Regions from separate parts of the Peribacillus sp. NPDC094092 genome, predicted to be linked through region 2. Evidence: predicted binding sites of a transcription regulator. Region 2 holds the regulator's gene; each other region holds the start of a gene.
What was found. Region 2 encodes Rex, which represses fermentation and respiration genes when NADH is low (regulators of the CRP and FNR family bind a similar motif). Its sites were predicted from a motif close to TTGTGAAATATTTCACAA; they were not measured.
Positions count from the first base shown of each region.

Region 1: ACQKNS_RS09355 (DUF1641 domain-containing protein) is a predicted target of Rex. The motif match lies at 8,831-8,848, and genes of this name have one in related genera.
Region 3: qoxA (cytochrome aa3 quinol oxidase subunit II) is a predicted target of Rex. The motif match lies at 2,839-2,856, and genes of this name have one in related genera.

Region 1 covers NZ_JBNNUC010000002.1:68,761-79,839, forward strand. Annotated here, with positions in the region: gene ACQKNS_RS09320 (NADH-dependent flavin oxidoreductase) at 1-349, shown strand, start outside; gene ACQKNS_RS09325 (DMT family transporter) at 393-1,289, shown strand; gene ACQKNS_RS09330 (LysM peptidoglycan-binding domain-containing protein) at 1,324-2,727, opposite strand; gene ACQKNS_RS09335 (fatty acid desaturase) at 3,258-4,289, shown strand; gene ACQKNS_RS09340 (response regulator) at 4,382-4,927, shown strand; T-box leader at 4,995-5,213, shown strand; gene argS (arginine--tRNA ligase) at 5,248-6,927, shown strand; gene ACQKNS_RS09350 (NAD(P)/FAD-dependent oxidoreductase) at 7,130-8,311, opposite strand; gene ACQKNS_RS09355 (DUF1641 domain-containing protein) at 8,350-8,781, opposite strand; gene ACQKNS_RS09360 (hypothetical protein) at 9,098-9,268, shown strand; gene ACQKNS_RS09365 (hydantoinase/oxoprolinase family protein) at 9,752-11,079, shown strand, end outside.
Region 2 covers NZ_JBNNUC010000009.1:92,943-101,565, forward strand. Annotated here, with positions in the region: gene groL (chaperonin GroEL) at 1-1,580, opposite strand, end outside; gene groES (co-chaperone GroES) at 1,640-1,924, opposite strand; gene ACQKNS_RS25570 (CPBP family intramembrane glutamic endopeptidase) at 2,259-2,984, shown strand; gene ACQKNS_RS25575 (YdiK family protein) at 2,981-3,193, shown strand; gene ACQKNS_RS25580 (redox-sensing transcriptional repressor Rex) at 3,223-3,882, opposite strand; gene moaC (cyclic pyranopterin monophosphate synthase MoaC) at 3,916-4,422, opposite strand; gene ACQKNS_RS25590 (ATP-binding cassette domain-containing protein) at 4,556-6,475, shown strand; gene tsaD (tRNA (adenosine(37)-N6)-threonylcarbamoyltransferase complex transferase subunit TsaD) at 6,757-7,770, opposite strand; gene rimI (ribosomal protein S18-alanine N-acetyltransferase) at 7,767-8,219, opposite strand; gene tsaB (tRNA (adenosine(37)-N6)-threonylcarbamoyltransferase complex dimerization subunit type 1 TsaB) at 8,242-8,623, opposite strand, start outside.
Region 3 covers NZ_JBNNUC010000005.1:252,775-263,853, reverse strand. Annotated here, with positions in the region: gene ACQKNS_RS21860 (S1C family serine protease) at 1-1,063, shown strand, start outside; gene ACQKNS_RS21855 (hypothetical protein) at 1,613-1,927, shown strand; gene qoxA (cytochrome aa3 quinol oxidase subunit II) at 2,975-3,904, shown strand; gene qoxB (cytochrome aa3 quinol oxidase subunit I) at 3,978-5,924, shown strand; gene qoxC (cytochrome aa3 quinol oxidase subunit III) at 5,924-6,520, shown strand; gene qoxD (cytochrome aa3 quinol oxidase subunit IV) at 6,522-6,806, shown strand; gene ACQKNS_RS21830 (YfmQ family protein) at 7,113-7,562, shown strand; gene ACQKNS_RS21825 (BA3454 family stress response protein) at 7,825-7,959, opposite strand; gene ACQKNS_RS21820 (EamA family transporter) at 8,207-9,064, opposite strand; PreQ1 riboswitch class I at 9,195-9,240, shown strand; gene queF (preQ(1) synthase) at 9,345-9,845, shown strand; gene ACQKNS_RS21810 (aspartate kinase) at 10,048-11,079, shown strand, end outside.

The DNA.
Region 1 (11,079 bases), on a different contig from region 2:
CTATTTACATCTTTCTGTTAAAAATGTCTGGTCCATGCCTAGAAGCGGATTGAACAGGGGAGTGACAAGGACCGAAATTCTCCGCGATATCATCGCTGGCAGGACCAGTTTCATATCACTTGGATCGATTCATACTCCAGAGGAAGCAAATGCTGTGCTTGAGAAAAATATACCGCTTTTCGCATTAGGAAGAGAATTACTGATGGAACCGGACTGGGCCGCCAAAATAAAAGAAGGAAGGGAAGACGAGATCATGACGACATTGCCGCGTGATAGCAGATGTACATTAATGATTCCCAATCAAATGTGGGCAAATATCATTACTCGTGACGGCATGCCAGAGAAATGATAGTATGAATGTAAAAAATGGAAATTTTATGAGGGGAAATTAAATGAATAAAATAGCACTTTTTCAACTGTCTCTAGCCATGACAATCTTTGGTTCTGTCGGTTTCTTTTCTGAACTATCAGGACTTCCTGCATTGGAACTGGTTTTTGTTCGCTGCATTTGTGCTGCCGTATTCTTATGTGCAGCATGGATGATTACAGGCCATTTCAAGAACGAAATATGGAATTCCAGAGAGGTAATGCTCATCATTTTTTGCGCGGTGACCAATTTGTTAAACTGGATATTCCTTTTTAAATCTTTCGAACTGATATCCGTGACAATAGCCATTTCGCTCTATCATTTAGCCCCGATCATTGTACTCATTTTCGGGAGCTTCATCTTCAGGGAGAAAATGGGCTTATTCTCCATCCTGGCCATTACCCTTTGCTTCATTGGCACATTATTCATTATGGGAACAGATGGATTTCGATCATCAACCCCTGAATGGGAAGGGATCATTTATGGGATCATTGCTGCATTTTTCTATGCGGCAACCATGCTTTTAGGAAAGAGCATTTCAAAGACCAGTGTATACGCGACCACTTTTTTGCAAATGTTCATTGGATTTCTATTACTGATTCCTTTTGTCGATTTTTCAGTTTACACAACACTAAAATCTTCCGAGTGGTTTTATACGGTACTTACCGGCATCATCCATACAGGCGTCGTGTATCTTCTGTTTTTTAATAGTATCCGCCATTTGCCTACAAATGTAGTATCTTTCATGATTTTTGTCGATCCGGCAGTGGCCATCCTTTTGGATATTCTGCTTTCAGGATTTCAACCGGACAGGATTCAAATCTTGGGCATTTCATTGATATTCATCGGTGTGCTCTATTCACTTAAGACGACAAGACCGACTGAAAAGGATGTCATCGAAAAAAGGCCTTACACAATGTGAGGCCTTTTTTCTTTATCGTTTTTCTATCAATCTATTAAAAATGATATACATCCCAAATGTCAGGGGTTTCTGATCCAAGGTACCAAGCGGATACACCGCCTAAATGATTTTGGTTTACCAGGTCAATACGGAGCTTCATCGATTTTTTATCTTCTATCCATATTTGATGCTTTTCCCCTTTGGAAGTATACTCCACGTAATTTTGTTGAGTCTTTTTATCCCATGCCTTTTTAAGTTTATGAGATGAAATGATTTTGTTGACCTCAGCCATGGTACGGTCATGACTTTTCACTTTTTTGGTCGATAAATCGGTTACCCATTCTCTCGTATAAAATGGAACGGCCAATATGATCTTATGGGCAGGTACTTCTTTCATCAAAAGCTTGGTTCCTTCTTTGATCCAGGGCAACGAGGAAACGGACCCGGCTACTGGGCTCCCTCCCCAATGCTCGTCATAACCCATTATGATGATGTAGTCTGCTATTTTGCCAAGAGCTTTCCTATCCAGGCTTTTTGACCAAAAAGGGTCTTCATTTTCTCGGGTGACATCCACGGATACTTTAATTCCATGCGGTTTTAGTGCCTTTTTCAGTTCGCCTATGAAAAGTACAAAGTCCTTCTTGTTTTTTGGATCGATGTTTTCAAAATCTACATTTATTCCATCACTTTTAGTTTTAACAAGTGAATCACGTAAAGTTGAAACTAATTTCTGGCGTTTTCTTGTATTGCCTAGTACAGAACCAGTTAAAACAGGGTCAAATTGATTGCCGATAAGCTGCCAAACTTGTTTTCCTTGTTTATGGGCGTTTTGGACGAATTTTGCATCCGCAGAAACGGAAACGAAATTACCTGAATCCTTCAGCGTATAGGAACGGGGAGATACTACATTTAAATTAGGCTGTTTAATTTGTTGGGTGTAGTTTTCTTTCGATCCATTATGCGTCCAGCCCATGACGATAGGTTTTTGCGCCTTTTTTTGAATCTGGGATGTCTTTATCCATCCCTTTTTACCATCAAGCAATTGAACCTGGTAGTAATAATCAGGAATCTTCAATTTTTGGCCAACTTTAAGGGTAACCGTATGTAAGTTGTTTAATTTCGTCAAATCACTTGTGGTTACCTTATATTTAGTAGAAATCTTCCACAATGTATCTCCTGATACAACCTTATGGATCTTATATTTCTGGGGAACCTTCAGGTTTTGGCCAACCATTATTTCGGTCGAGGTTAATTTATTTTCTTTTTGTAGCTCACTTAGTGAAACACCATATTGATTTGCTACTTTCCATAATGTGTTACCAGCCTTTACTTTATGGATGATAGGCCCCGCGGAATCCCCAACGGAAGTAGAGATGAGGGGAAACTCCTCGCCCTTTTTTAAGGGCTTTAATTGAGTGGAACCTAATTTAGGAGAACTAAAAACTTTTGTATTGTCCACTTTAACAGAACCTATGTAAAGGGTTTTGCTTGATGAATTACCACTGGTTGGAAAGAGGCATGCACAAAGAAGGCTTAATATAATAAAACATCCAAAGAATTTTTTCACAATTATTTTATTCCCCTTTGTAAAATTTAACTTTACTAGTTTACTATGGAGAATCGCCATAAAATAGAGGTACATTGTGGAAAGGCCCTATATAGAAGAAAAGAGTGGATCTAATGAGGATTCTGTGTTGCAGTTCCACTCTATGGTAGGGCGGATTATTTCTGCTTACTGCTGGGAATATAAGCCTGATATTAACAGTCATGTTCTTAAAGGTAGAATGCCTGTTATTTCAAGATAACGAAATCCTGCTCATATGAACAGGTCAATCGGTTTTTACTGGTTGGCCTTTTTTACGCTTGCCGTTGAAAATACTTGTACATGACATTTGTCATCTTCTAGTCATGACACCTGGTACTAATAAATTCAGGTTGCTTTCTTTATAATATGAAATAACGACAAATAAAAGGAAGTGCAATTGACTAATGACCTTGCAAAATACGAAAAACTTGAGAAAACAAATTGCTCCTTTTGAACAATCAACGACAAAGCAAAGTATATGGCAGATCGTCAATACCTTGGTGCCGTTCATCATTTTATGGTACCTAGCATATATAAGTCTTTCCGTTTCTTATTGGTTAGCTTTAATTCCAGCTGTGTTTGCTGCTGGCTTCTTGACAAGGATATTCATCATTTTTCATGATTGTACGCATCACTCATTTTTCAAGAACCGCCGTGCGAATAGAATAGTCGGTACGATCATGGGTGTTTTGACTTTATTCCCGTTTGATCAATGGGGACATGATCATTCTGTGCATCACGCAACAAGCGGTAATTTGGATAAGCGGGGTACAGGGGATATTTGGACCCTTACGGTGGATGAGTATTTGGCTGCACCGCTTAGAATTCGTTTTGCCTATCGTTTTTATCGCAATCCATTTGTTATGTTTGGTTTGGGACCGATTTATGTTTTCCTTCTTAAAAACAGATTCAACCGTAAAGGCGCTAGAAAGAAGGAAAAAATGAACACGTATTTGACGAATGTAATAATCGTCGCTTTAGTGGCATTGCTTTGCCTGGCAGTAGGCTGGCAGTCGTTCCTTCTGGTACAAGGTTCCATCTTCATGATTTCTGGTTCAGTGGGCATTTGGCTGTTTTACGTCCAGCATACATTCGAGGACTCTTATTTCGAAGTGAATGAGGAGTGGGAATATGTATTGGCGGCAGTGGAAGGAAGTTCTTTTTATAAGCTTCCAAAACTGATGCAGTTCCTTACTGGCAATATCGGATACCATCATGTTCATCATTTAAGTCCAAGGGTACCTAACTATAAATTGGAAATGGCGCACAATAATACGGAGCCTTTAGAGAACGTTCCAACGATCACTCTTGCGACAAGCTTGCGCTCACTCCGTTTCCGTTTATGGGATGAGGAATCCAAGAATTTTGTCAGCTTCAAGGACATTAAATATTTAACGAAAAAAAGTGTCCCCGTTCAAGTGAAATCTGAACTGTAACGGTCATTATCATTCCAGACTCCCTTCATAATCCTTGGATTTTGGGGAGTCTTTGCTTCATATTAGGAACTCGATAAAGGAGAGAACTTAAAATGATTCGAATTGTCATTGCAGAGAATCAGCAAATGCTGTTAGAGGCAATAAGTTCTCTACTCAATCTTGAAGAAGATATAGAGATTGTCGGGAAAGCCAGCAATGGGGAAGAAGCGATGGCCCTTGTCCGCCATTTACAGCCTGATGTGTGTATCATGGATATGGAGATGCCTGTAATGAGCGGACTTGAGGCAGCAGAAGCATTAAAGTCATATGCATGCAAAGTGGTCATTTTAACGACATTTCGAAAGACTGGTCATTTTCAACTTGCATTGAAAGCTAATGTAAGTGGTTATTTATTGAAGGATAGCCCGGGTGAAGAGTTAGCCTGCTCGATTCGCGGCATAATGGGCGGCAAGCGAATTTACTCCCCAGAACTTATAGATGATTCTCCCGGCAATAATGACCGGGAAATGGGAGTGTTAGGGCTGTTGGCCGATGGTCAATCCAAAATGGAAGCGTCCAATAAGCAAAGCGACACAATGGGGACAGTAAGGAAATATTTTTCGGCCATCAAGGATAAAATGAAGGTGCCGGCTGGTTAGGATTTGTTTCTAAAATCCTGTTGACACGTATTTTTAAATTGTGTACGATGGATTAAATTATAATATTGAAAATTCTGTGATGAAGAGAGTAGTTCATTTCGAAATGGAAAGCGAGTTAGGGATGGTGGGAGCCTAATGCAGGACGGATGAATGAAGCGCACTTTGGAGAAATTTCTTGAAACGTTTAGTAGGGAACATCGGGGAGTCACCTCGTTAACAATGGAAAGTGGTCACAATTTGTGGCAACTAGAGTGGTACCACGGGAATTCATGCTCTCGTCTCTTATTTAGAGGCGGGGGCTTTTTTGTTTAGGAGGGAAAATGTCGATGAATAAGCCAATTGCAGAATTGATTTCAACTGCTTTGAACAATGAAATGCCAGCAAGTGATATAGAAAAATTAATGGAAAAGCCTAAATTGATGGAATTAGGTGATGTCGCCTTTCCATGCTTTACTCTTGCAAAGAAATTCAAAAAATCGCCTCAAGTGATTGCGTCTGAAATAGCCCAGCAATTGAACAGCGAGTTGATTCAAGAAGTGAACGTTGTGGGTGGTTATCTGAATATCTTCGTCAATCAACAGATGGTGACGGAAAACGTGCTGCAAACGATATTAAAGGAAAAGGATCAGTATGGTTCTCTGCAGCCTGTACAGGAAAATGTCGTGATTGATTACTCATCCCCGAATATCGCCAAGCCTTTTTCCATGGGACACTTACGCTCAACGGTCATAGGGAATGCACTGGCTAACATTGCCGAAAAAAATGGCTACAATGCCGTGCGTATTAATCATTTGGGAGATTGGGGCACGCAATTCGGCAAGTTGATCGTCGCGTATAAGCTGTGGGGCGATAAAGAGGCCATCGAAGCTGCGCCGATCCAGGAATTATTGAAAATCTATGTGAAGTTCCATGAAAGAGCTGAAACGGATGAATCGTTGAATGAACAAGCACGCGCCAGCTTCAAGTCGCTTGAAGATGGGGACGAGGAAGCACTGGCGCTGTGGAAATGGTTCAGGGATGCGTCTTTAAAAGAATTTGAGACGATTTATGATTTATTGGGCATCCGTTTTGACTCCTATGCCGGCGAAGCATTTTACAATGACAAAATGGATGCTGTTGTCGGGGAGCTAAAAGAAAAAGGCTTGCTTTCCCTATCCGAAGGTGCCTATGTCGTGGAATTGGAAGATATGCCTCCTTGTCTGATTACGAAAACCGATGGGGCGACACTTTATGCGACGCGTGATTTGGCTGCAGCCATGTATCGTAAAAAACAGTATGGGGCGAAGAAAACATTTTATGTTGTCGGAAATGAACAATCCCTGCACTTTAAGCAACTTTTTAACGTCATTGAAAAAATGGGATATGATTGGTCAAAAGATTTGCAGCATGTAGCATTTGGCATGATGTTAAAAGACGGCAAGAAAATGTCGACACGTAAAGGGAAAGTCGTGCTGCTAGCGGATGTATTGGCAGAGGCGATCGAAACGGCGAAGCGCAATATTGAAGAAAAAAATCAAGCGCTTGAACAGAAGGAACTGGTTGCAAGACAGGTTGGTGTAGGGGCGGTCATCTTTAATGATTTAAAAAATAACCGCATGAACGATATTGATTTTTCATTAGAGCAAATGATGAATTTTGAGGGGGAAACGGGTCCATATGTACAGTACACATTTGCACGGATTTCCTCATTGCTTGAAAAAGGTGAATTTAAAGAGCAGGCAATCACTTTTGAAGCTTTAGGAGAATATGCGTGGCCTGTCATCCAGCTGTTGGAGCAATACCCGATCATTGTCCAAAAATCATTTGAACAAGCCGATCCTTCTCAAATCGCCAAATTCAGCCTGCATTTATCGCGTGCATTCAATAAGTATTATGCACATTCGAAAATCTTGGTTGAAGATGAATGGAAACAAATGAAGCTATCATTCGCTTTTTCTGTAGCGATTGTATTAAAGGATGCGCTAAGTTTATTGGGAATTTCTGCGCCGAATAAAATGTAAGTTCAAATATCCCTGTAAAAAAGAATCCATTTCGATCTTTCGAAATGGATTCTTAAAAATGATGACATCGAAGATCGTGATATAAAGTGAAAGATGGCGGGAACCCTATAGCGGGTGCCCGCCTTTTCGAAATGAAAAATGCCCTTACTCCCAAATGGGAATAAAGGGCATGTACCCGTGAACAGATCACGGCGATAATGAATTAATAAGCCAGGCTGAATAGGGCTTTGATGTGTGATAGATAGCGAACATTACTTGCTTCTTTCATCAATGTAGCCGGCAGGCCTTTAAGGGAAGTGTTATTGGCCCCAACGGTTGCCACCGCATCCTTACGGCCCAGGCTCGCAAGTGTACCTGAGTTTACAGGTGAAAATTCTTCAAGTTTCTTGCCTTCAAAGGCTGCATAAAGGTTGTATCCGACTAGCTCACCCATTTGCCAAGCATTTTGTGCAGTAGGGGCGTATGGACGGCCGCCTTCTGGAGGGAACGCAACGGCACTGTCCCCGACAACGAATACGTCAGGATGGGATTTGGATTGCAAATACTCATTAACGGTCGCTTTGCCGCGATCCACTTCAAGGCCTGATTCGCCTACGATAGGAAGAGCCGCAACTCCGCCTGTCCATACAAGCGTATTGGCCGTTATCGTTTGTCCATCTTTCAATTCGATTTGATTTCCTTTAACACCCGTTACAGGCAGACCTGTCAAGAATTCAACGCCGCGTGCTTCCAAGCTTGTCATCGCACGTTCGATCAAGTGGTCAGGCAGGACCGGAAGGATTTTTGGACCAGCTTCTACAAGCTTGATTTTCAAGTCCTTGAAGTCCACTCCGAATTTTTTGGCGATTTTAGGGAAATGGTCCACGATTTCACCGATTAACTCGACACCCGTCAATCCGCCGCCGCCGATCACGATGGTTGCGTCCGCTTCATTATTCGTTTGTGCATATTCGCGGATGCGATCTTCGATATGTTTGTAAATCTTGTTTGCATCGTTTACGGATTTCAGGACCATGCTGTTTTCCTCAAGTCCCGGAATGCCGAAGAATCCTGTTTGGCTTCCTAAAGCAACAACCAGGGCATCATAAGATAAAGTGGAACCATTGGCAAGTTTCACTTCTTTGTTATCGACGGAGAAAGACTTCACTTTGGAAATGATAAGGTCGATATCTTTTCCTTTGAAAAGCTTTTCCAACGGAATGGAAACGGCTTGTTCAGAAATGGATCCGCCTGCAAGACGGTGCAATTCAGTGATGATTTGGTGTGTTGGAAATTGGTTCACCACTGTAACCTGTACTTCATCTTTTTTGTAATATTCACGTACGGATAAGGCAGATAGCAATCCAGCGTAACCTGCACCTAAGATGACGATTTGTTTTGACATAGTTAATCCCCCGTCCTTACTGATTGAAAGTTTTCAAATTATTTTTGGTTTTTATGTTCTGAAGAGACTTCAAGAAAAGCTTGGGCGAAACGGAAAAGTTTTTGTGCTTGAGGGTCTTTCATCATTCTTAACAGACCAAAAAGACCGATCACGTCATGATTCACTTCAGCACGATCCTTGGCTTCGATGGCAGTAGCCGCAAGCCCTTTCACTGAATGGACTACAGGTGTCGCGATCTCTGAAATGGCGCTGACCGTATCATTTTTCAAAACATCATCAGTCGCAACCGATTGAGCGAAATCATAAGACTTTGTTAAAATATTCACTAATTCAGTTAGTTTTGGTAACTGCTCAACTAAAGTGTTCAATGATTCCTGAACCTCAGGCTTTAATAATTGGTCCAGTACATCTAATTGTTTTTGGCTGGCATTAAGTTGTTCAGCTTTTGATTGGGTAATCGTTTCTGACATATCCAATTCTCCTTTGCAATAAGCGTTTTGTTGATGTAAATAGAAAAACTTGTAAAATATTACACAATGTGTGGCAAGAAAAATACTAACAAAAATGTAATAAAAGCTAAACTATAGTATATCCCTTTAGTTCCATGAAAACAGCTGATTTTTAAAAAAAGATTCATAAAATAATCTTTTCTCGCTTATTTAAGTACAGATTCTGCTGGAAGATTCCATTCTTTACCTAAAATGGCCTTTGAGGGTGTCTAACAACATCGCCTGTCATACATATATCCATCTTGATTTGCCATCCTAAATGATGGAGGTGAAAAATGTGACTGATTCAGAATCTACACTTACAGAAGAGAATGATGATAAGAGGGGTAATAAACTGGTTGGCAGTATGGAATATACCAAAGCACAACTATTGGAAGGGATGAATGGAATTTCTGAAGTTTACCTCAAAAGCAGTGAGGAAGGCACATCGGAAACACCTGATAAATAATCATGTTGTGTAAGCATGGAGAAACAGTCAGGGGTACTTGATTTCACTGATTTTTGTACGCTTCTTAATCCTGAAAGTTGTTTGACTATTCTAAAAATAACCTTGACTTTATGATGGATTGACGTAAGATAAAGTATATAGCCATAGTGAACAGGGAGTTTTTATCTAGCGAATACTACTCTGTCATCGCCTTAAAGGGACTTGGTGATTTAAAAGATGAATGCTATAAATAACTGTCGAATCTAATAGACTTCGCTGCCCAGCGAAGCTAAACCTAGATCAAAAACCAGTTATATCAATGATTTCTTATTGATATGACTGGTTTTTTTATTTCATCATTCATCTTGTTCCTTTTTTGGCCTAAGAAAATCCAGCGGCTGGCTGACACTCTTTCACACAGTTCCATTAAGCGGTGAAATGGGCACGAAGCAATGTCAAAAGGTATGAATTTATTTTAAATCTTGTAGCAGAGGTGGGAATTAAATGATAGGTACGAAGCAAACTAGGCTCGCAATTGATGTAGGGGGAACATTTACGGATGTGTTCGTTTTTGATGAAAGCACGAAGGAAATTTCCATCACGAAAACATCGTCGACTCCTCTGAATCCCGAAATCGGCATTTTGGATGGAATTGCAAAGGCGGAAATAGATTGTGAAAATATTAAAGTATTTTCCCATGGTACAACAGTGGGCACCAATGCCTTGATTGAAAGGAAATTGCCAAAGACAGCATTGATCACATCCGCTGGATTTCGGGATGTATCGGAAATCCGCAGAGGAACCAAGCTTGAGTTATGGGATACATATGATGATGTAGCCAAACCGTATATCCAAAGAAGAGACCGTTTTGAAGTGGAAGAGCGAATCGATTTTGCAGGGAATGTCTTGACGGAAATCAATGAAGAGGAAGTACGGTCACTGGCAAGGAAATTAAAAAGGCGCGGTACCGAATCCATTGCGGTTTGCTTCATGAACTCGTATGTAAATGGAAGCAATGAGGCGAAAGTGAAACGAATCATCCAGGAGGAGCTCCCGGACGTTTATATATGCATTTCAAGTGAAGTCCTTCCTGAGATTTTTGAGCATGAGCGCATGAGTACGACGATCGTCAATGCGGTTTTAGGACCGACTGTCAGCAACTATATTAAAACCCTTGAAGGTGAAATGACTAAACGGGGGTATGAGGATGACATATTAGTGCTTCACTCCGGCGGAGGGGTAATGACATCCCAAACGGTACCCCGTTATGCGGCAAGGCTTGCAAGTTCCGGAATCGCCGCAGGTGCGATTGCCAGTAAACATATCGCCCAGCTTTGCGGGTTCAATCATGCCATCGGGCTGGATATGGGAGGAACGAGCACGGATATTTCCTTGATGCATGATGGTGATTTGCGGATTACTAAAGATTGGTATATCGAGTATGGATATCCGATCGGTTTCCCAAGTATCGAAATCTTGACGATAGGGGCAGGAGGAGGAAGCTTGGCTTGGGTGGATGAAGGCGGTTCATTACGCAATGGCCCTCAAAGTGCAGGAGCGGTTCCTGGACCTGCTTGCTATAGCAGGGGTGGCGTGGAACCGACCAATTCCGATGCGAACATTGTATTGGGACGACTTGGCACAAAACTATTGGACGGACAAATGGAACTTGATAAACAAAAAGCGATTGAAGTCGTGGATAAGATCGCCAAGAAATTCGATTATACGATTGAAGAAGCGGCGAATGCCATCACACGGGTGGCCAATGCCAATATGTGTGATGCGCTAAGGCTGATTTCAGTCAGAAGGGGATACGACCCCCGCGACTTTGC
Region 2 (8,623 bases):
GCGCCTGCAGGTTCTGGTTTGTCAGCAACGACAGCTTCTGTAGTTAAGAACATAGCTGCTACAGAACCAGCGTTTTGTAGAGCTGAACGAGTTACTTTAGTAGGATCGACGATACCGGATTCGATCATGTTCACCCATTGTCCAGTAGCTGCATTGAAGCCAGTGCCTACTGCTTCGCCTTTAAGGCGCTCTACGATTACAGAGCCTTCAAGACCGGCATTGTGAGCGATTTGACGAACAGGCTCTTCGATTGCGCGAAGAACGATTTTCACGCCTGTTGCTACGTCGCCTTCCGCTTGAATTTCAGCGATTTTATTGTATACGTTTAGAAGTGCTGTACCACCACCGGCTACGATACCTTCTTCAACAGCGGCACGAGTGGAGTTCAATGCATCTTCAATACGAAGTTTGCGTTCTTTCAATTCTGTTTCGGTAGCTGCACCAACCTTGATTACCGCTACGCCACCAGCTAATTTAGCAAGGCGTTCTTGTAATTTTTCACGGTCGAATTCAGAAGTCGTTTCTTCTAATTGAACACGGATTTGGTTTACACGAGCTTGAATTTGAGCTGTATCTCCAGAACCTTCAACGATCGTTGTATTTTCTTTTGTAACAACCACTTTAGACGCACGGCCTAATGAATCGATTGTTGCAGATTTAAGGTCAAGTCCGATTTCTTCAGTGATCACTTCGCCGCCTGTAAGAGCTGCGATGTCTTCAAGCATTGCTTTACGACGGTCACCGAATCCAGGAGCTTTAACCGCAACAGCGTTGAATGTTCCACGAAGTTTGTTCACAACAAGAGTTGCAAGCGCTTCGCCTTCTACATCTTCAGCAATCAATAATAGCGGTTTCCCTTGTTGAACGACTTGCTCAAGGACAGGAAGGATTTCTTGGATATTCGTGATTTTTTTATCTGTGATCAAGATATATGGATTCTCAAGGACAGCTTCCATTTTATCTGAATCAGTAACCATGTATGGAGATGCATATCCGCGATCGAACTGCATACCTTCTACTACGTCCAATTCAGTTGTGAAACCTTTGGACTCTTCGATTGTGATGACGCCGTCGTTACCAACGCGCTCCATCGCTTCTGCAATCAGTTGGCCCACTTCTTCATCAGCTGAAGAGATGGCAGCAACTTGTGCGATTGATTCTTTGTTTTCAACAGGTTTGGAAATGGCTTTCAATTCTGCAATGGCTGAATTGACGGCTTTCTCGATTCCTTTACGGATACCCATTGGGTTAGCACCAGCTGTTACGTTTTTAAGACCTTCACGGATCATCGCTTGTGCAAGAACCGTTGCAGTGGTAGTACCGTCACCAGCTACATCGTTTGTTTTGCTTGCTACTTCAGCAACCAATTTCGCACCCATGTTTTCGAATGCATCTTCCAATTCGATTTCTTTAGCGATCGTCACACCGTCATTTGTGATAAGCGGTGAACCGAATTTTTTCTCAAGGACCACGTTACGACCTTTTGGTCCAAGCGTTACTTTAACTGCATCTGCAAGTGCGTCCACACCACGAAGCATGGAACGGCGAGCTTCTTCACTAAATTTAATTTCTTTAGCCATTTATAAGTACCTCCCTAAAATTTTAAGAAAATTTTCGTTCAGTTAAGTATGATGTATAATTAGCCGATAACAGCTAGAATGTCGCTTTCACGTAAAATTAAGTATTCAGTGTCTTCGAATTTAACTTCAGTACCTGCATATTTTGAGAAGATAATTAGATCGCCTTGGGCAACCTCTAAAGCAACACGTTCGCCATTTTCAAGGACACGGCCAGTACCAACTGCTACTACCTTACCTTCTTGTGGCTTTTCTTTAGCAGTATCAGGAAGAACAATACCGCTTGCAGTTTTTTCTTCAGTTTGAACTAGTTCAATAATAACGCGATCACCTAATGGTTTTAACAAGTGAAACAACCTCCTCATATTCTCTTGATAATTTGTTTCATGATTATTAGCACTCTTCATCATCGAGTGCTAACACATTTATAATATTAAATAAACCGAGCCTTTTTTGCAAGTATCTTATTGAAAATTTTTTATTAATTTCTGATAAATTACGGGTAAACTACTTTAGCATAATGATTTCATAAACAATGTAATTGAAATGTTGTGTTAGGGGTACCTTTAAGTGGTGTTCTGCCTCAATATTTGATACCATTTTGGAGTATGCGTTTATAGATTGTCCCCATATCAGGAACGTTCCGAACGGGATGGGTGACTATAAAAGGAGTTTTCATTTTTGAAAAAAGAATATTGGTTCGTCATCATCACTTATATTGCCATGCAATTATCCAGTATTGTTGGTGTACCCATTTTCATGCTGATCGGGTCTTCTACCGGAATGCCGGCAGATGAACTCGAAGTGAAGTCTGCAGCATACTGGATAGTTTTCAGTTTTCTCGCTGCTTTATTCTTGATTCTTTTTTTAATGAGAAAAGATATGAGGGAAAAGTTGGACACGAGAAAACAAACTTCCGTCCCGATGTCCATATTATGGGCAATTGCAGGAGTGTTCATGGCGCTTTTTGCACAAAGCATTGCCGGCAGCATTGAACAAATGCTTGGGGTGGAGTCTGAATCCGAAAATACGCAGCAACTTATTTCACTCATTTACAAAGTCCCCATGGTCATTTTCGTCACTTCAGTAATTGGACCTATATTGGAAGAATTAATTTTCCGGAAAATCATTTTCGGATCACTTCATAAACGCTTTAACTTCTTTATTTCAGCTTTAATCAGCTCAGTTATTTTCGGCTTGGCGCACGGTGAATTTGAACATCTTCTTTTATATACGGCAATGGGCTTCACCTTTGCTTTCCTTTATGCGAAAACAGGCCGCATTCTCGTTTCCATGAGCGCTCATATTGCGATGAATACGCTTGTTATCATCCTTCAAGTGGTATATCGGGAGGATATTGAGAAGATGCTAGATACTGCACAGGCCTTCATCGGAGGTTTATTATGAAACGTCAATCACCATTATTCATGGGCATCATCTATGCAGGCTTAGGAGCTCTTTTTACCGCTATCGCAATTCAAACCGTCAATTCTTCCGGGTGGGGACTCTTTGCCTACATACTTGTCCTTATTGCAACGCTTGATTTTGGATCGGGATTACGCATGATCATGCTGCACTTTAAGATTAAAGCTGCACAAAAAAATAAGAAAAAATAAAAAAACGCTGCAATGATGCAGCGTTTTTTTCATTCCTCCAATGCGGCTTCTTCCACTACAGGATAATGTTTCAGGAAGTAGATGAGCGACTGAAGCTCCACGGCCAGGTCAATGTGGTGAACCCTTATGGATGGTGGCACTGTCAGCCGTGCAGGTGTGAAATTCAATATTCCTTTTATATCGGCCTTGACTAGGCGATCGGTTATCGTCTGGGCTACCTGTGCAGGCACTGTCAAAATAGCCGCAGTAATATTATTTTCCTGCAATAGTGTATCGATTTGATCCATATGATAGATGGGCACATCAGCTATTCGCTTGCCGACCTTTTCATCAGAAACTTCGAAAGCCATTTCAATTTTTGTATTATTATTTTTCATGAAATTATAATTTAAAAAAGCGGTCCCTAAATTTCCTACCCCGATTAAAGCGACTTTGGTCAATTCATCTTGATCTAGTGTTTTTCTGAAGAAGGATAATAAATAATTGACATTGTAGCCGTAGCCTTTTTTCCCAAGCGCGCCAAAGTAGGAAAAATCACGGCGAATTGTGGCGGAATCCACTTTTACTGCTTCACTTAGCTCAGCCGAGGAAACTCTTTGTTTGCCTGAGGAATGTAAGTTCTTTAAAAATCGATAATACAATGGCAACCTTTTGGCTGTCGCCTGCGGTATCTTTGGGTCATGGTTCATTGTTCTTCCCCGCTTTCACACATGCTTTTCAACTTAATCTCTATCTGTTTGATTTACTTGCCTTTTATAATCGCTACTGGACACTCCGCCCGTTTTCTCCACTAAGAATGTAGGCCCGATCACCATTCCTTTATCAATGGCCTTACACATGTCATAAACAGTCAAGGCAGTCACGGATGCAGCTGTTAACGCTTCCATTTCCACACCTGTACTCCCTTTTGTCTTAGCTTCCGTTTCAATCCTAAGCCTATATCCTTGTTCTTCTTTTTCCCAATCAAAGGCTATATTGACCCCTTGCAGAGCAATGGGATGGCACATCGGAATTATATTGGATGTATTTTTGCTGGCCATTATTCCTGCAACTTGCGCAACAGCCAGTACATCGCCTTTTTTCATTTTATGGTTCGTGACCAATTCATATATTTCATCATTCAATAAAATGCTCGATTGAGCTACTGCCGTCCGGGTTGTTTCAGGCTTAGCACTCACATCGACCATTTTGGCCCTGCCCTGTTCATTAAAATGCGTTAAGTCTCCCATTTAAGTAACCCCTCCTAAATCATACACTATTATTCCACTTTATGTAACAGCTTTTGTTTAAGCTTGGAACCAAGCTGTTGCCGATAATAACTAAAATACGTTACACTTACAGTAATCAATTGAGGTGAAATCTATGATTTTATTACAAATCAATCAACTATCGAAATATTATGGAGCTGAACTTATTTTATCAAATATGAAGCTCGAAGTTCAAAATAAAGATCGAATTGCGCTTGTCGGCCGAAATGGCGCCGGTAAATCCACTCTGCTTAAAATAATAGCCGGGCAGCTTTCCCATGATGGCGGTGAAATAATCAAACCAAAAGGCGTCACAATCGGCTATATGGCCCAGGATACGGGATTGGAATCCGAACTGACCATTTGGGATGAAATGCTGACTGTATTCACGGACCTTATAGAGCAGGAAAAGGAACTGCGTCGCCTTGAGGCTGATATGGCCAGACCTGACATGTTTGAAAACGAAACAATTTACCAAAAAGTGCTGAATGAATACGACACTTTGATGGTGGCATTCAAGGAGAAGGGCGGTTATCAGTATGAAGCGGATATCCGTTCCGTATTGCATGGACTTCAGTTTGCTGACTTTGACTATTCTACCCCAATTTCCACTTTAAGCGGTGGACAAAAAACAAGGCTCGCATTAGGGAAACTGCTTTTGAGGAAACCGGATATATTGATTCTGGATGAGCCGACGAACCATTTGGATATCGAAACCCTCTCTTGGCTTGAACAATATTTACAAAGCTACCAGGGAGCTGTCCTTATTGTTTCCCATGACCGGTATTTTTTAGATAAAGTAGTGAACCTCGTATATGAGATTTCCCGGAATAACATGAAAAAATACCATGGTAATTATAGTTCTTATCTAGAGGGAAAAGCGGCAGATTATGAGCGGGACATGAAACTGTTCGAGAAACAACAAGGGGAAATTGAAAAGCTTCGCGACTTTGTCCAACGTAATATCACCAGGGCTTCCACCACGAAAAGAGCACAAAGCAGACGAAAACAGCTCGAAAAGATGGATGTATTGGACAAGCCGCAAGGTGATGAAAAATCCGCGAATTTTTCTTTCCAGATTGAAAGGCAAAGCGGAAATGAAGTACTTCACCTCCAGGACTTGGCTATTGGATATGATGGGGAAACGGTATCAAAGAATATAAATTCCCGGATGACTAAAGGTGAGAGCATAGCGCTTGTCGGCCCAAATGGAGTTGGAAAATCCACTTTATTGAAAACGATCATTTCTAAGTTGCCTGCACTTTCTGGTGGTTTCCGTTTTGGAACGAACGTAGAAGTCAGCTACTACGATCAAGAACAGGCTAACCTTGTATCCAATAAACGCGTACTCAATGAATTATGGGACGACTATCCCCTTAAACCGGAAAAGGACATTCGCACCGTACTCGGTAATTTCCTATTTAGCGGAGATGATGTTTTAAAAACCGTTTCCACACTAAGCGGGGGCGAAAAGGCCCGGCTTGCTCTAGCCAAAATGATGATGCAAAAGGGGAATTTTTTAATTCTTGATGAACCAACGAACCATTTGGACCTCGATAGTAAATTGGTGCTTGAAAACGCCTTGATCGATTATCCAGGAACCATTCTTTTCGTATCACATGACCGTTATTTCATAAATCGGATAGCAACGAAAGTGATAGAGCTCTCCACAGACGGCAACGAAGAATTCCTCGGTGATTATGATTATTATCTGGAGAAGAAACAGGAGCAGGCGGAAATCCAAGCACTTGAACGGCAGGAACAGGCTAAAACTTTAGATGCAGCTGTAGAAAAAACAAATTACAAGATTGATAAAGAAGCAAAAAAAGCTGAACGCCAGCGAAAACGGCGCATTGAGGAAATCGAGGCAGCCATGGAGCTTCTTGAAATCGAAATAAACGAATATAATGATCTCCTTTGTGATCCGAGTGTTTTTCAGGACCATGAAAAAGTAATGGAGGTCCAAACGAAGCTTGATCATGCACAGGAAAGGTTGGATCAGCTTCTCGAAGAATGGACTGAACTGGAAGAATGATAAAAGACCGAGTCAATCGACTCGGTCTTTTTGTTTTCCAATCAAAACGTCGCTTGGAAAGTTATCCACAAAATTGTTAACAAACCACTTACCGCTCACTAGCCATTAATTTAGGTTATGCACATTATCCACAGAAACATATCCACTTATCCACAAAAACACCGCTTTATACACATGCAGTAAGATTATCAAAAAAACTTTATCCACAGAATATTCTATTTTTTTATAAACACGATAAAAAAGACAGGATACCCAAGTGAGGGATCCTGTCTTCTCGTCCATTAAAATGCTTCGATATCCAATCCAGGATTTCCGTTCAAATCCAAACCGGATCGTTTTCCCTTTTCAAACATGACACTGCCAGCAGCACCGATCATGGCTGCATTGTCCGTACAAAGATACAGGGGCGGAATGGATATATCCATAGGCAAATCCTTAAAAGCTTCAGCTAATGCTTCCCTAAGCCCTTTATTTGCCGCAACTCCGCCAGCAAGCAATACCTGCTTCACATCATATTCCTTTGCAGCCTTTACAGCTTTCATTACAAGCACTTCTATCACGCTTGCTTGGAAACTTGCCGCTAGATCTTTAGGTTCGATTTGTTCCCCGCGCTGTTCAGCATTATGCAAAGTGTTGATTACCGCTGATTTCAACCCGCTGAAAGAAAAGTCATAGCTGCCATCCAACCATGCCCGAGGCAGTTTCAAAGTTGGTGATCCTTCTTGTGCCAGCCTATCGATATGCGGGCCGCCAGGATAAGGGAGCCCCAAGGTTCGGGCCACTTTATCATACGCCTCACCTGCAGCATCATCCCGCGTCTCCCCTATCACCTTGAACGAGCCCGGTTCTTCTAAAAGCACCAATTCCGTATGGCCTCCCGAAACGACTAAAGAAAGCGCAGGATATTCGATCTCCTGAATAAGACGATTTGCATAGATATGGCCCGCGATATGATGCGTACCGACAATCGGTATTCCATGTGCGAAAGCTACAGCCTTCGCTGCATTCACGCCTATTAATAGTGCCCCTACCAGACCGGGGCCTTCTGTAACGGCAATGGCATCCAAGTCTTCATATGTCACACCGGCTTGCAGCAGTGCTTCTTCAAGAACGATCGTAATTTGTTCCACATGATGACGGGAAGCTATTTCCGGGACGACACCGCCAAAACGTTTATGGCTTTCGATTTGTGAAGCCACGACATTACTCAGTATCTCCGTCCCATTTTTTATGACAGCTGCAGCGGTTTCATCGCAGCTCGTTTCAATACCTAATATAAATTGATCTTTTTTCATGAAAAATTCACCCACATAACATAAGCATCTTCTTGATTGTCTGTATAATAATTTTTTCGGATTCCACCCTTTTGGAAACCAAGTTTTTCATAAAGTGAAATGGCTACTGCATTACTGACACGGACCTCAAGCGTCATCCTCACAACACCCATCGAAATGGAGATTTCAATCATCTTCCTGAGCAAGGCTTCCCCAAGCTTTTGCCCCCGGTATTCTGGCAAAATCGCTATATTGGTAATGTGGGATTCATCAATGACGATCCACGCACCGCAATATCCGGCAATTTTCCCTTCATCCTCTATCACCATGTATACAGCATATTGATTATGATTCAATTCATTAAAAAAAGCTTCCCGGCTCCAAGGCAAAGTAAAGGACTGCTTTTCCACATTAAGCACTTGGTCGATATCTTTCGTATTCATCTTTCGGAACGTCAATGTTTTACTCATAATTATCGGTCGCTTTCCTTGTTTATTTCCCCTGCTGTTCAAGCCACTTAGCTTCTGCTTCAGCCATGCGGATATAATTCGGTACAAACTGGTGAACATCGACTTCGGTCTTATCGAGACCAATGAACGCCAGTTCGCTTGGTCTTGAGTTAAATGACTGAACCGGAGCAAATACCGCTAATTCGCCTAATGCTTCCGTAATTGCGTCCCGGTGGATGTCCACGTCTTGACCAACGAATAAAACAGGACGATTTAATTCCTTCAATTGATTCGCCCACTCAGAGGATAGAATATTACAATCTTCAATGACTGTCTTTAAAGAGTTATTTTCCATTTCATATAATCCAGTATAAATCTGCCCTCTTCTTGCATCGAACAACGGAGAGATCAACCCGTTAAAATAA
Region 3 (11,079 bases), on a different contig from region 2:
AACCGAAACGGCAGGAGTACAGCAAACGGAAAGTGTTGAAAAGGATAAAAGTGTCACGGCAGAAAAGTTATCGACAAGTACGGATTCCAATGATAGGGCAGTGATGGTCGAATCAGCATCCAAATCGATAGTGGGGGTCGTGAATTTACAGGAGATGCAAAACCAGAACCCGTACCAGCGGCAAAGCACGGAGAGCGAAACGGTTGAGAGCGGCACCGGCTCAGGGGTCATTTATAAAAAAGCGGATGGGAAAGCCTATATCATTACGAACAATCATGTTATTGAAGGAGCTAAGGAAGTCGAAATTTCATTGTATGATGGACAAAAGGCGACGGCAGCGGTTGTCGGCGCGGATGCTTTGACGGACTTAGCGGTTTTGACAATTGATGCCTCGAAAGCACCGGAGGGAATAAAATTCGGTAATTCTGATAACATGCGTCCAGGTGAAGAAGTATTGGCGATTGGCAACCCGCTTGGACTTGATTTTTCACGATCGGTTACACAAGGGATCGTCAGTGCGACCGGACGCTCCATTTCAGTTGATACCTCGGATGGGGAGTGGGAACTTGATGTCCTTCAAACAGATGCAGCGATCAACCCCGGCAATAGCGGAGGTGCATTGATCAACACCGCTGGGGAAGTGATCGGCATAAACAGCTTGAAGATTTCCGAAAACGGTGTGGAAGGTTTAGGGTTTGCCATACCAAGTAATGATGTGATCCCAATTGTTACGGAGCTGATTGAAAATGGAAAAATCACGCGCCCATATTTAGGAGTCAGCTTGGCCAGTATGGAAGAACTGCCGCAATATTACATTCAAAATGTTCCTGAAGCGGTAAAGACCGGTGTAATGGTGACGAGTATTGAAGCGGGTTCGGCTGCGGCGAATGGAGGGCTTAAGGAACAGGATATCATCGTGGAGATTGATGGAACGAAAATAAATACAGCTGCAGCATTAAGGAAGTACTTATATACAGATAAGAAAATCGGCGATAAAGTAAAGGTTAAAGTATATCGGGGGACGGAAGAGAAAACGGTAACGTTAACCTTACAAAAACCATAGAAATTGGTAGGCCCCTGATTTTTCATCAGGGGCCTCAGTTTGTAGACAAAAGGGGTTCGGAACAAAAAATCCGAACCCCATTTTCCCTTTAGGTGGTTTTGGGAACCTGCCATGTCCATTTGGCCAACTTATTTAAATTAAGAGAAAGTAATTATCGCCTGCATCGACCATTTTTTAAGTCCTCTTATAATAATCCGATATAAACCATATTTGTAACAAAAAGGATTTAGGCTAAGAGTTTTTATCTAAAAGTTAAAACAACGTTGATTGGCACGGAAGGTGCGAGACTCCTGCGGGGAAAGCACCTGGAGTGGAAAACATCGTTCAAATTGTACAAACCCCTATTTAATAGTATACAAAAGGTTAATATAGGAAAAATGGATAGTGTATTTGCACTATTTTGCAGATTTTTCCTATAGTCTTGAATGCCTAAAAGCGAATAGTGACGCGTTCTATTTGTCAAGGATTTCATTGTGGATATGTTAAAAAATAGAAAAGATTTGACAATTTTGTGAAATGTAATAAAATAGAAAGAAAGGGGATGAAATTATGGAAGCTAATCAGAAGATGTTAGATGCAGTGAAATGGGTATCGGGCACAGGTTGTGTAATCGGAATTATTATTTTTGCTTTAAGCTTCTTTGTAAGCGATTACAATAAAGATTATATATTTACTGCCGTTGGAATCGCCATCACACTAAGCGCAGCTGCAATTTTTCTAGTTGGTATATTTTTTGTCCTGACAGAAGAAATGGTAACGAAAACACATAAAGGTGAAAGAATCGTACCCGAAACGACTAAAATCATAAAAATGAAATCAAAGGCTAACACCCCAACAAAAAGAAGTACAGAATTCAGTAACTAAAACAAGGAATATAACATAATGAACGTGCATTCCATCATCAGATTTACCAACATGGATGAACGCCTGTCTAAAGAATTCGAGTCAACGTGATCCGAATGATTGAATGCGCTTTCATTTTGTGTAGGGCTTGGGGTAATTATCAGTTGGCTACATTTTAATTCAATACAATATACTGCACTCGTCATGTACCAAAAAAATATTTCAAGTAACCCTTTGTATTTGAAATACATAACGATGTGCTTGGACCACGAGAAAAGGACACTTTTAAAAAGTCCTTTTTTTGTGGTTTTTTTATGCTCTTTTCCTTGAAGATACAAAAGGGATGCCGTTGATTTTTGAGTAGTGAGTTTCCAAAAAAAACGGAGTTGATTGAACAACCAAATGTACGTTTTTGTGGAATGTTTTTTGTCCGGTCCTGCTGATATTGATTGATAAACAACTTGACTCGTTATAGCTAGTTATTGCGAGGAGAATAAAGCCATTTACATTTCACACCAGTTATTTCTTTATATATATATAATATTGACCAGTGTTGGATCATAGGGGTATTGAAGCATGGAAACAACATCGTGTACAATGCGGCCACCATTTACCAACTTCCATGGCCGAGTGAAAAAAATCCGCTATAAATCATGTTTTTCAATGATAGATACCTAATTAACAGGATAGGTAATATCATTCATAATCTTTACAAGTCTTAAGGCAATAAACGCAGTGAATATAATGTGAAAATTTCATTTCATTATATTAGAATAATATTAAACGGATAGTAACCGATACTGTCAGCAATTCTGTACGAATAAGTGAATTTTCATAGGTAATTTATTAAACAATTATTATATTTCATTTGCTGAAGATTTTCGAACATTTCTGCTCATTTACCATCTTCTTACTGCTCTTTATTGAACTTTATGTGACAGATGTCACTTTATATTGTCTTTTTTTACACTTGGGATTAATATTGGTATGTCGGGTTTGTGAACATGGTAACACTTTGTCCGAATAATTACCAATTGGAATTTTATTATGTAAGAAAGGGGTAGTACTATGAAAATAAAATGGGCTCTATTAACTATACTTTTTACAATTGCCACTGTGCTAACCGGTTGCGATAACCCATTAATGGTCTTGGACCCTAAAGGGCCAGTAGCTGCAACACAAGCAGATGTTATTATGATTTCGATTTGGACAATGGCCTTTGTCGTCCTTGTCGTTATGGTACTGTATATCTTCATGATAATGAAATATCGTGCTTCCAAACAACGTGATGATTATGAACCGCCTCATATAGAAGGAAGTAAGGTTCTTGAAATAATTTGGGTTGCGATCCCAATTTTAATCGTCGCTTTCCTATCTGTTGTTACTGTTAAAACAACAAATGAAGTTGAGGCAACACCTAAAGGGTACGGAGATCAAGAACCTTTAGTTATTTACGCTTCATCTTCCAACTGGAAATGGCATTTTAGTTATCCGGAAGAAGATATCGAAACAGTCAACTATCTGTTTATACCGACTAACCGACCAATCGAATTTAAACTTTACTCATTCGGTCCAATCTCAAGTTTCTGGATTCCGCAACTTGGAGGACAAAAATACGCGATGTCGGACATGGTTAATACGTTGCACTTAGCAGCTGATGTACCAGGTGAGTATATGGGTCGGAATTCGAACTTCAGTGGTGCAGGTTTTGCTCAACAAACGTTCAATGTTAATGCACTGACTGCAGAAGAATACGATAAGTGGGTAGATGAAATTAAAGCTACTGCTAAACCGATTACTGAGGAAAAATTCAATGAATTATTAAAACCTGGTCATGTGGGACAATCCACTTACACTGGAACTCACTTAGAGTTTTCACCAGCTCCTGAAGGGGAAAACGCTGGTCATGACCACGGATCATCTCATACTGAAGAAAATGATTCCAAGGATTCACACGAGGAACATTCAGAACACAGCAACATGAATCATGATCACTAAGAATTAATTTCGTTCGATAAAACAACCAGTTTTACAAGATAAGGAATATTTTCCTGAAAGGAGTCACAAAAGTATGGATTACTTTGATCGATTTGCCGTACCTCATCCAAGTCCTGCGATTTATGCATCCATGGTTGCCATTGGTTTAACCATGATTGCGGTTGTTGCCGGAATTACCTATTTTAAAAAATGGGGTTACTTATGGCGTGAGTGGTTAACAACGGTTGACCATAAACGTATTGGTATCATGTACATCTTGGCAGCACTGCTTATGCTCTTCCGCGGTGGCGTCGATGCTCTCATGATGCGTGCTCAAACGGCTATTCCAGATAACGGTCTTTTGGATGGACAGCATTATAATGAGGTATTTACAACACACGGGGTCGTCATGATCCTGTTCATGGCTATGCCATTCATCATTGGGTTAATGAACATTGTTACACCATTACAAGTTGGAGCGCGTGACGTAGCATTCCCACGTCTGAACGCAGTAAGCTTCTGGTTATTCTTCATGGGGGCAATGCTATTTAACATCTCTTTCGTAGTCGGTGGTTCTCCTGATGCAGGCTGGACATCTTACTTCCCGCTGGCAGGTAACGATTTCAGTGAATCAGTAGGTTCGAACTATTATGCGATTTCACTTCAAATAGCTGGTATCGGTACATTAATGACTGGTATCAACTTTATCGTAACCATCTTGAAAATGAGAGCACCTGGCATGACCTTAATGAAAATGCCAATGTTCACATGGTCTATCTTGATCACAAACTTCATCATCGTTTTCGCTTTCCCTGTATTGACAGTGGCACTTGCGTTGATGACAATGGATCGTCTATTCGGAACTCAGTTCTTTACGATGGCCAATGGCGGTAGCGATATGCTTTGGGCGAACTTGTTCTGGGTTTGGGGACATCCTGAAGTTTATATAGTTATTCTTCCGGCCTTTGGTATTTACAGTGAAATCATTTCAACATTCGCACGTCGTAACCTATACGGTTATAATTCGATGGTTATTTCCATGGTAGCTATTTCTACACTATCTTTCATTGTATGGGCTCACCATTTCTATACAATGGGTCACGGCGCAATGGTTAACGGTATCTTCTCGATTACCACGATGGCAATTGCCGTTCCGACCGGAGTTAAGATTTTCAACTGGTTGTTCACACTTTGGAAAGGTAAAATCGTATTTACCGTTCCGATGCTATACTCCTTGGCTTTCATTCCGATTTTCACGCTCGGCGGGGTAACAGGGGTTATGCTTGCCATGGCAAGTGCTGACTACCAATACCATAATACAATGTTCTTAGTAGCTCACTTCCACTACGTTTTAATCCCTGGTACTGTATTTGCCGTACTTGCCGGTTTCACGTACTGGTGGCCAAAAATGTTTGGTTTCATGTTGAACGAAAAAATTGGGAAATGGTCGTTCTGGTTCATTACAATCGGCTTTAATGTAACATTCTTCCCGATGTTCATCACTGGTTTAGATGGGCAAGCACGTCGTATGTATACGTACTCCGAATCAACAGGGTATGGTCCATTGAATATGCTCTCTTTCGTTGGAGCGATTGGCTTGGCAATAGGTTTTGCACTTATTGTGTACAATATCTATTGGAGCACTCGTTATGCATCAAGAAATATTTCGAATGATCCATGGGATGCACGTTCTTTAGAGTGGGCTACACATACACCAATCCCTGAATATAACTTTGCAGTTGTGCCAACAGTTGATTCTACAGAAGCATTCTGGGATTCAAAGAAAAAAGGCTTTAAATTATTTGGCGGTAAAGTAGAGAAGATCCATATGCCAAATAACAGTGGTGTGCCGTTTATCATGAGCTGTATCTTCTTCGTTTGGGGCTTTGCATTGGTATTCAGCATGTGGATCATTGCAATCATTGCAACGATCGGTATCTTTGCTTGTATGATTCACCGTTCATTCGAAAAAGATCACGGACGTTATATCTCTGTTGAAGAGATCGAAGAAACTGAAAATAAATTGCGAGGTGCTAAGTAATGAAAATAGATAACTCGCTGCCACTAGAATATAGCACGGAAGAAAATCGCTTAAAGATTTTTGGGTTCTGGATTTTCCTAGGAGCAGAAATTGCTCTTTTCGCTACACTGTTCGCCACTTATTTTGTCTTAGTTGATGGAACTGGAAATGGTCCAACAGGGGAACATCTTTTTAAAGTCCCAACACTAATGTTTCAAACCATCTTTCTTTTAACTAGTAGTTTTACCATAGGTCTTGGAATCAATGCAATGAGACTTGGCAGGCAGAAAGCAACGATTGGTTTCTTCATTATCACCCTTATTCTTGGTTTAGGCTTCTTGGGAGTCGAAATCTATGAATTCGTGGAGTATGTACATGAAGGAGCAACGATTCAAACAAGTGCTTTCTTATCTAGTTTGTTCACATTACTAGGTACGCATGGAGCTCACGTTACACTTGGTTTGTTCTGGGGAACCTTCATTATCATGCAGCTTAAAAAGCGCGGTATGACTCCACAAACAACCAACAAGGCTTTCATCTTTTCACTTTACTGGCATTTCTTGGACGTTGTCTGGATTTTCATCTTCAGTTTCGTCTACTTGAAAGGAATGATGTAATATGAAAGAATTATTCCCACGGGGCCAAGTTATGGGATTTGCTTTTTCACTAGTCCTGACTTTGGTCGCACTATCAGTTATTATGTTTGATCTCTCACTTAAAATGGCTATGATCATCCTACTTGTTACAGCCTTCATGCAAGCAGCACTTCAATTTGTTATGTTCATGCATGCAGGGGAGTCTGAAGATAAAGCATCGATTTACACAAACGTATATTACGGATTGTTCGTTGCATTGGTTACAATTTTCGGTACATTGCTAACAATGATTTGGGGATATCAATAATCCATTCCGGAAAAACTGGGCGTCTTGATGACGCCCAGTTTTTTGTATTTAATTAATAATATAGTGCTCTATCCACTTCATGCTTTTAGTGTGTGGAGAACCCGTTTTGTTTAGTATAACCCTTTCGGAACATTATATGTATAAACGAAAACTTTTCCCTTTCGAAGGCGCGGCCGTGTGTTCAAGTGAAATGTTTTACAAAAGGAAATCGTTAATAGAACGTACACATTTTCTAAGAAAAAACTGTCGGACCTTTTGATATAATAAGTGATATAAGCATTTATAAACGCAGCGGAGATGATGAAATTGACATTGCCGGTCTTGATTTTGACAATTATCTTAAGTTTGTTAAAAATATTGGTTTCCTGCCTTCCAACCGATGCAGTTAATTGGATTATCAGCAAATTTAAAATACACTCAGAAATTAGTGACGAGAATGCGATCGTAACCTTTGACGGAAAACGTTTAGAAGGGGAAGAAAAGATTCAAGTCATTAATTATTTTAATAACGCTAGGTTTTTGAAAAAAAATCATATATTCCCAGGGAACGAGAAATTGTTTTTACATCCAGAGAACAGTGGGACTCCATTGGTCATAGATACTAAAAGGAGCAAAAAGGACGTTAGGTTATTTGTGTATATTTACAATGACCACGTGGATGTCGTTAAACAGTACAAGAAGAAAGTTATTTCTTATAGTCTGCTTTCCGATAGCCTCCAAGAGCGTTCCGTGCCATTAATAAGAAATTTAGTTTAAAAGAACATTAAAAAGACTTATAAAAAAAGACCGTCTTTTTTTATAAGTCTTTTATAATTAATCCATTTCAATTTAGGTGCAATTCTAAATTACATGTTATTCGGATTAAGAGGTTAAGGTACATACTGAAGTCTCAATTTTAGTTTATTTTGGAAAATGCAATTAAAAGTGAGGGAATTGCTGTAAGAGGTTCTTTAATCGTTCATACTTAAATTATTTAAATGGTAATAAAAAGCAGGTATCTATTGCGATGCCTGCCTGTTTATGCTTTCCATTGTTTTTCAACTTGATGAAGAGCTTGTTGTAAAATTACTTCATGATCTGTATCCGGTTTAGTAAGGACGTTTGTTTGATAAGATTTTCCTTGAAAATCAACTGTTACCGTAACTTTTACCATTATGCATCTTTCCTTTCCTAATTCAGAATTAAATAAGGTGGTTGTACCTATTTCTTTAATACCCGTGGCAGAGGATTTTTCAAACATTTCAAAAGTAGTAAAACATAAAGAATTAATATTCAAAATTATCTGATATTTTATAAGAAGTGTCAACACTTTTTTTTGACGGCCCTATTTTCCGGTAAAATAAAAAAGCGACCTGGCTTGTACTCATGACAGTCAGGTCGGTTTTGTAAATGAACTATATTCATATTTTAGTCAAGATAATGCCGATTAGTGCTGCAAGTACGCCGGCAATTTGATAGTTTTTTAGTTTTTCTTTGAATAAATAGCATCCTGCGAAAACGACAACTAAACAATTCAGGCTGACGACAGGGAAGATGATGCTTGCGATGCCAGTGTTCAACGCAAAGAAATAACATCCATAGCCTATCGTGCTTAAAAGGCCTACCAAGGAACCGATTTTGACTTCATTTAGCTTGATTTTTTCCTTTTTAATGGCCAAAGCCGAAAGAAGGTAAAGAGTTCCGCCTCCATACATTGATACCAGGATATCAAGGGAATTTAAATGAAGACGTGTGGATGTCGTCATAAGAATGCCGAGCACACCAAAAGATAATATGGACAATAATGTGTGCATCATCCAAGGGACATATTGATGGTTACCTTTAGCATTAGGTGTATACTGAATGACTAATGTAGCGAGAAACATGCAGACAATACCAGCCCACTGCAAAGTAGATATATGTTCGTGAAAAATTAAAGCTGCACAGAGAATGGGGAATATTGCATTCGCTGCGATTAATGGAGATGTCAAACTTGCCGGCCCTTTTTCAAAGGCGCTTGCCATCTGGATATTACCATTAGCGTTCAGTACCCCAATGGCTCCGCCAAGCATGATGGACAGCCAGTCAAACTGTAAACCATCCACAAATACTCCATAAGATATGGCCAAAATGAAAGCTGAAAAATAAAAGAAAAATTGGATATGCACTTTTGAGTAACCCTTTCCGCTACTCCATTTAAAAATGCTGTTATTGATTCCAAAACATAAACTCGTGATGAGGGCTGCAAAAATCCACATTGACGTAATCTCTTCCTTCATGTAGGATAAACTTCTTCTACATTTTAAGCTGAATGCATGAAGGAATCAAACCAAATTTAAAAAGTATGATTGACAGATTAAATATTTTTTTCTATATTTACTATGACAATTTTAAAATATTTCCCGATAAACGGGAGAGGTTCATAGCATCACCCTCTTAAAAAAACTATGGCTTTGATATTTTTCGCGAATCAACCATATCTTTGAGGAGATATGGTTTTTGTTATATAGAGGCCCATTTTATGAATCTCCCTGAAATGTGGGATTAGGAGGACTTTTAATGTCTGGAAGAAAAGAAGAAGAATTAAAAAAAGATATCACACTGCTTGGGAATCAAGGAACAAAATATACATTCGACTATGCGCCTGAGATCCTTGAATCATTCGATAACAAGCATCCGAACCGGGATTATTTCGTCAAATTCAATTGCCCGGAATTCACTAGCCTATGTCCGATAACGGGTCAGCCGGACTTTGCGACCATTTACATCAGCTATATTCCTAGTGTGAAAATGGTGGAAAGCAAATCATTGAAACTTTATTTATTCAGCTTCCGCAATCACGGTGATTTCCATGAAGACTGCATGAACATCATCATGAATGATTTAATCGAATTGATGGATCCTAAATATATTGAAGTCTGGGGCAAGTTTACACCTAGGGGCGGAATATCCATCGACCCTTACACGAATTATGGGAAACCAGGAACGAAGTATGAGGAAATGGCGGATTACCGCTTGATGAACCATGACTTATACCCGGAAACCGTGGATAATCGCTAAAGAATAGTGGAGACAATGGGCAAATGCCTGTTGTCTTTTTTAGTTTTTTAGCCATTATCAATCCGTGTCTTAATATTTTGTCCTTTTTAAAAATACAATTGTCCTTCAGTAACGGAATTTCCACTTGATTGTTTCGAGAAAAAGCGTAATAATAGGGAGAGTTAATTTTGACAGAATATTTACGAAAATAGGGGATGTCGATATGAAAGTTGCAAAGTTTGGTGGAAGTTCACTTGCGTCAGGTGAACAGTTGAAAAAGGTATTCGAAATTGTAGTTTCTGATCCAGAGAGGAAGATTGTAGTCGTTTCGGCTCCAGGGAAACGCAATTCCGATGATATAAAGGTGACGGATTTATTGATTGCAGCTGCAGAACAGCAGCTGCGCGGGGATAACGGGGAGCATTTGATAGAAGATGTTGTATCCCGCTATGCGAGCATTGCTGAAGAACTGGAAATATCCGAGAGTGTCGTCACGGGAATCCAGGAAAATTTAATGGCACTGTTGCATGCAGACCAAACTAACCCGAAGCGTTATTTGGATACCTTGAAGGCCAGTGGAGAGGATAATAATGCGAAGCTGGTCGCAGGTTATTTCCAAAGCCTTGGAGTAGAGGCTCAGTATATAAATCCGAAGAAGGCTGGCCTGATCGTAACGGATGAGGGTGGATTCACCAAGGTTCTGCCAGAGTCTTATGACCGGCTATATTCTCTGCGTGATGAGCCTGGAATCATAGTATTTCCAGGGTTCTTCGGTTATACGTTAGATGGTGATGTTTTAACCTTCTCAAGAAGCGGTTCCGATATTACGGGTTCGATTCTTGCAAATGGTGTCAAAGCTGATTTGTATGAGAACTTTACGGACGTGGATGCGGTTTATGCGGTGAATCCAAATGTGGTTTCCAATCCCAAGGGAATCCGGGAATTAACTTATCGAGAAATGCGTGAGCTTTCTTACGCAGGTTTCTCGGTATTTCATGATGAGGCGCTGATTCCGGCATTCCGTGCGGGAATACCCGTACATATCCAGAATACGAACAATCCTGCGGCACAAGGGACCCGCATTGTAAGTACACGGGATAATACGAACGGGCCGGTCATTGGTATTGCAAGTGATAAAGGATTCTGCAGCATTTACATTAGCAAGTACTTGATGAACAGGGAAGTTGGTTTTGGCCGGAAACTGCTGCACATCCTCGAAGATTATGGAGTTTCATATGAGCATATTCCATCAGGC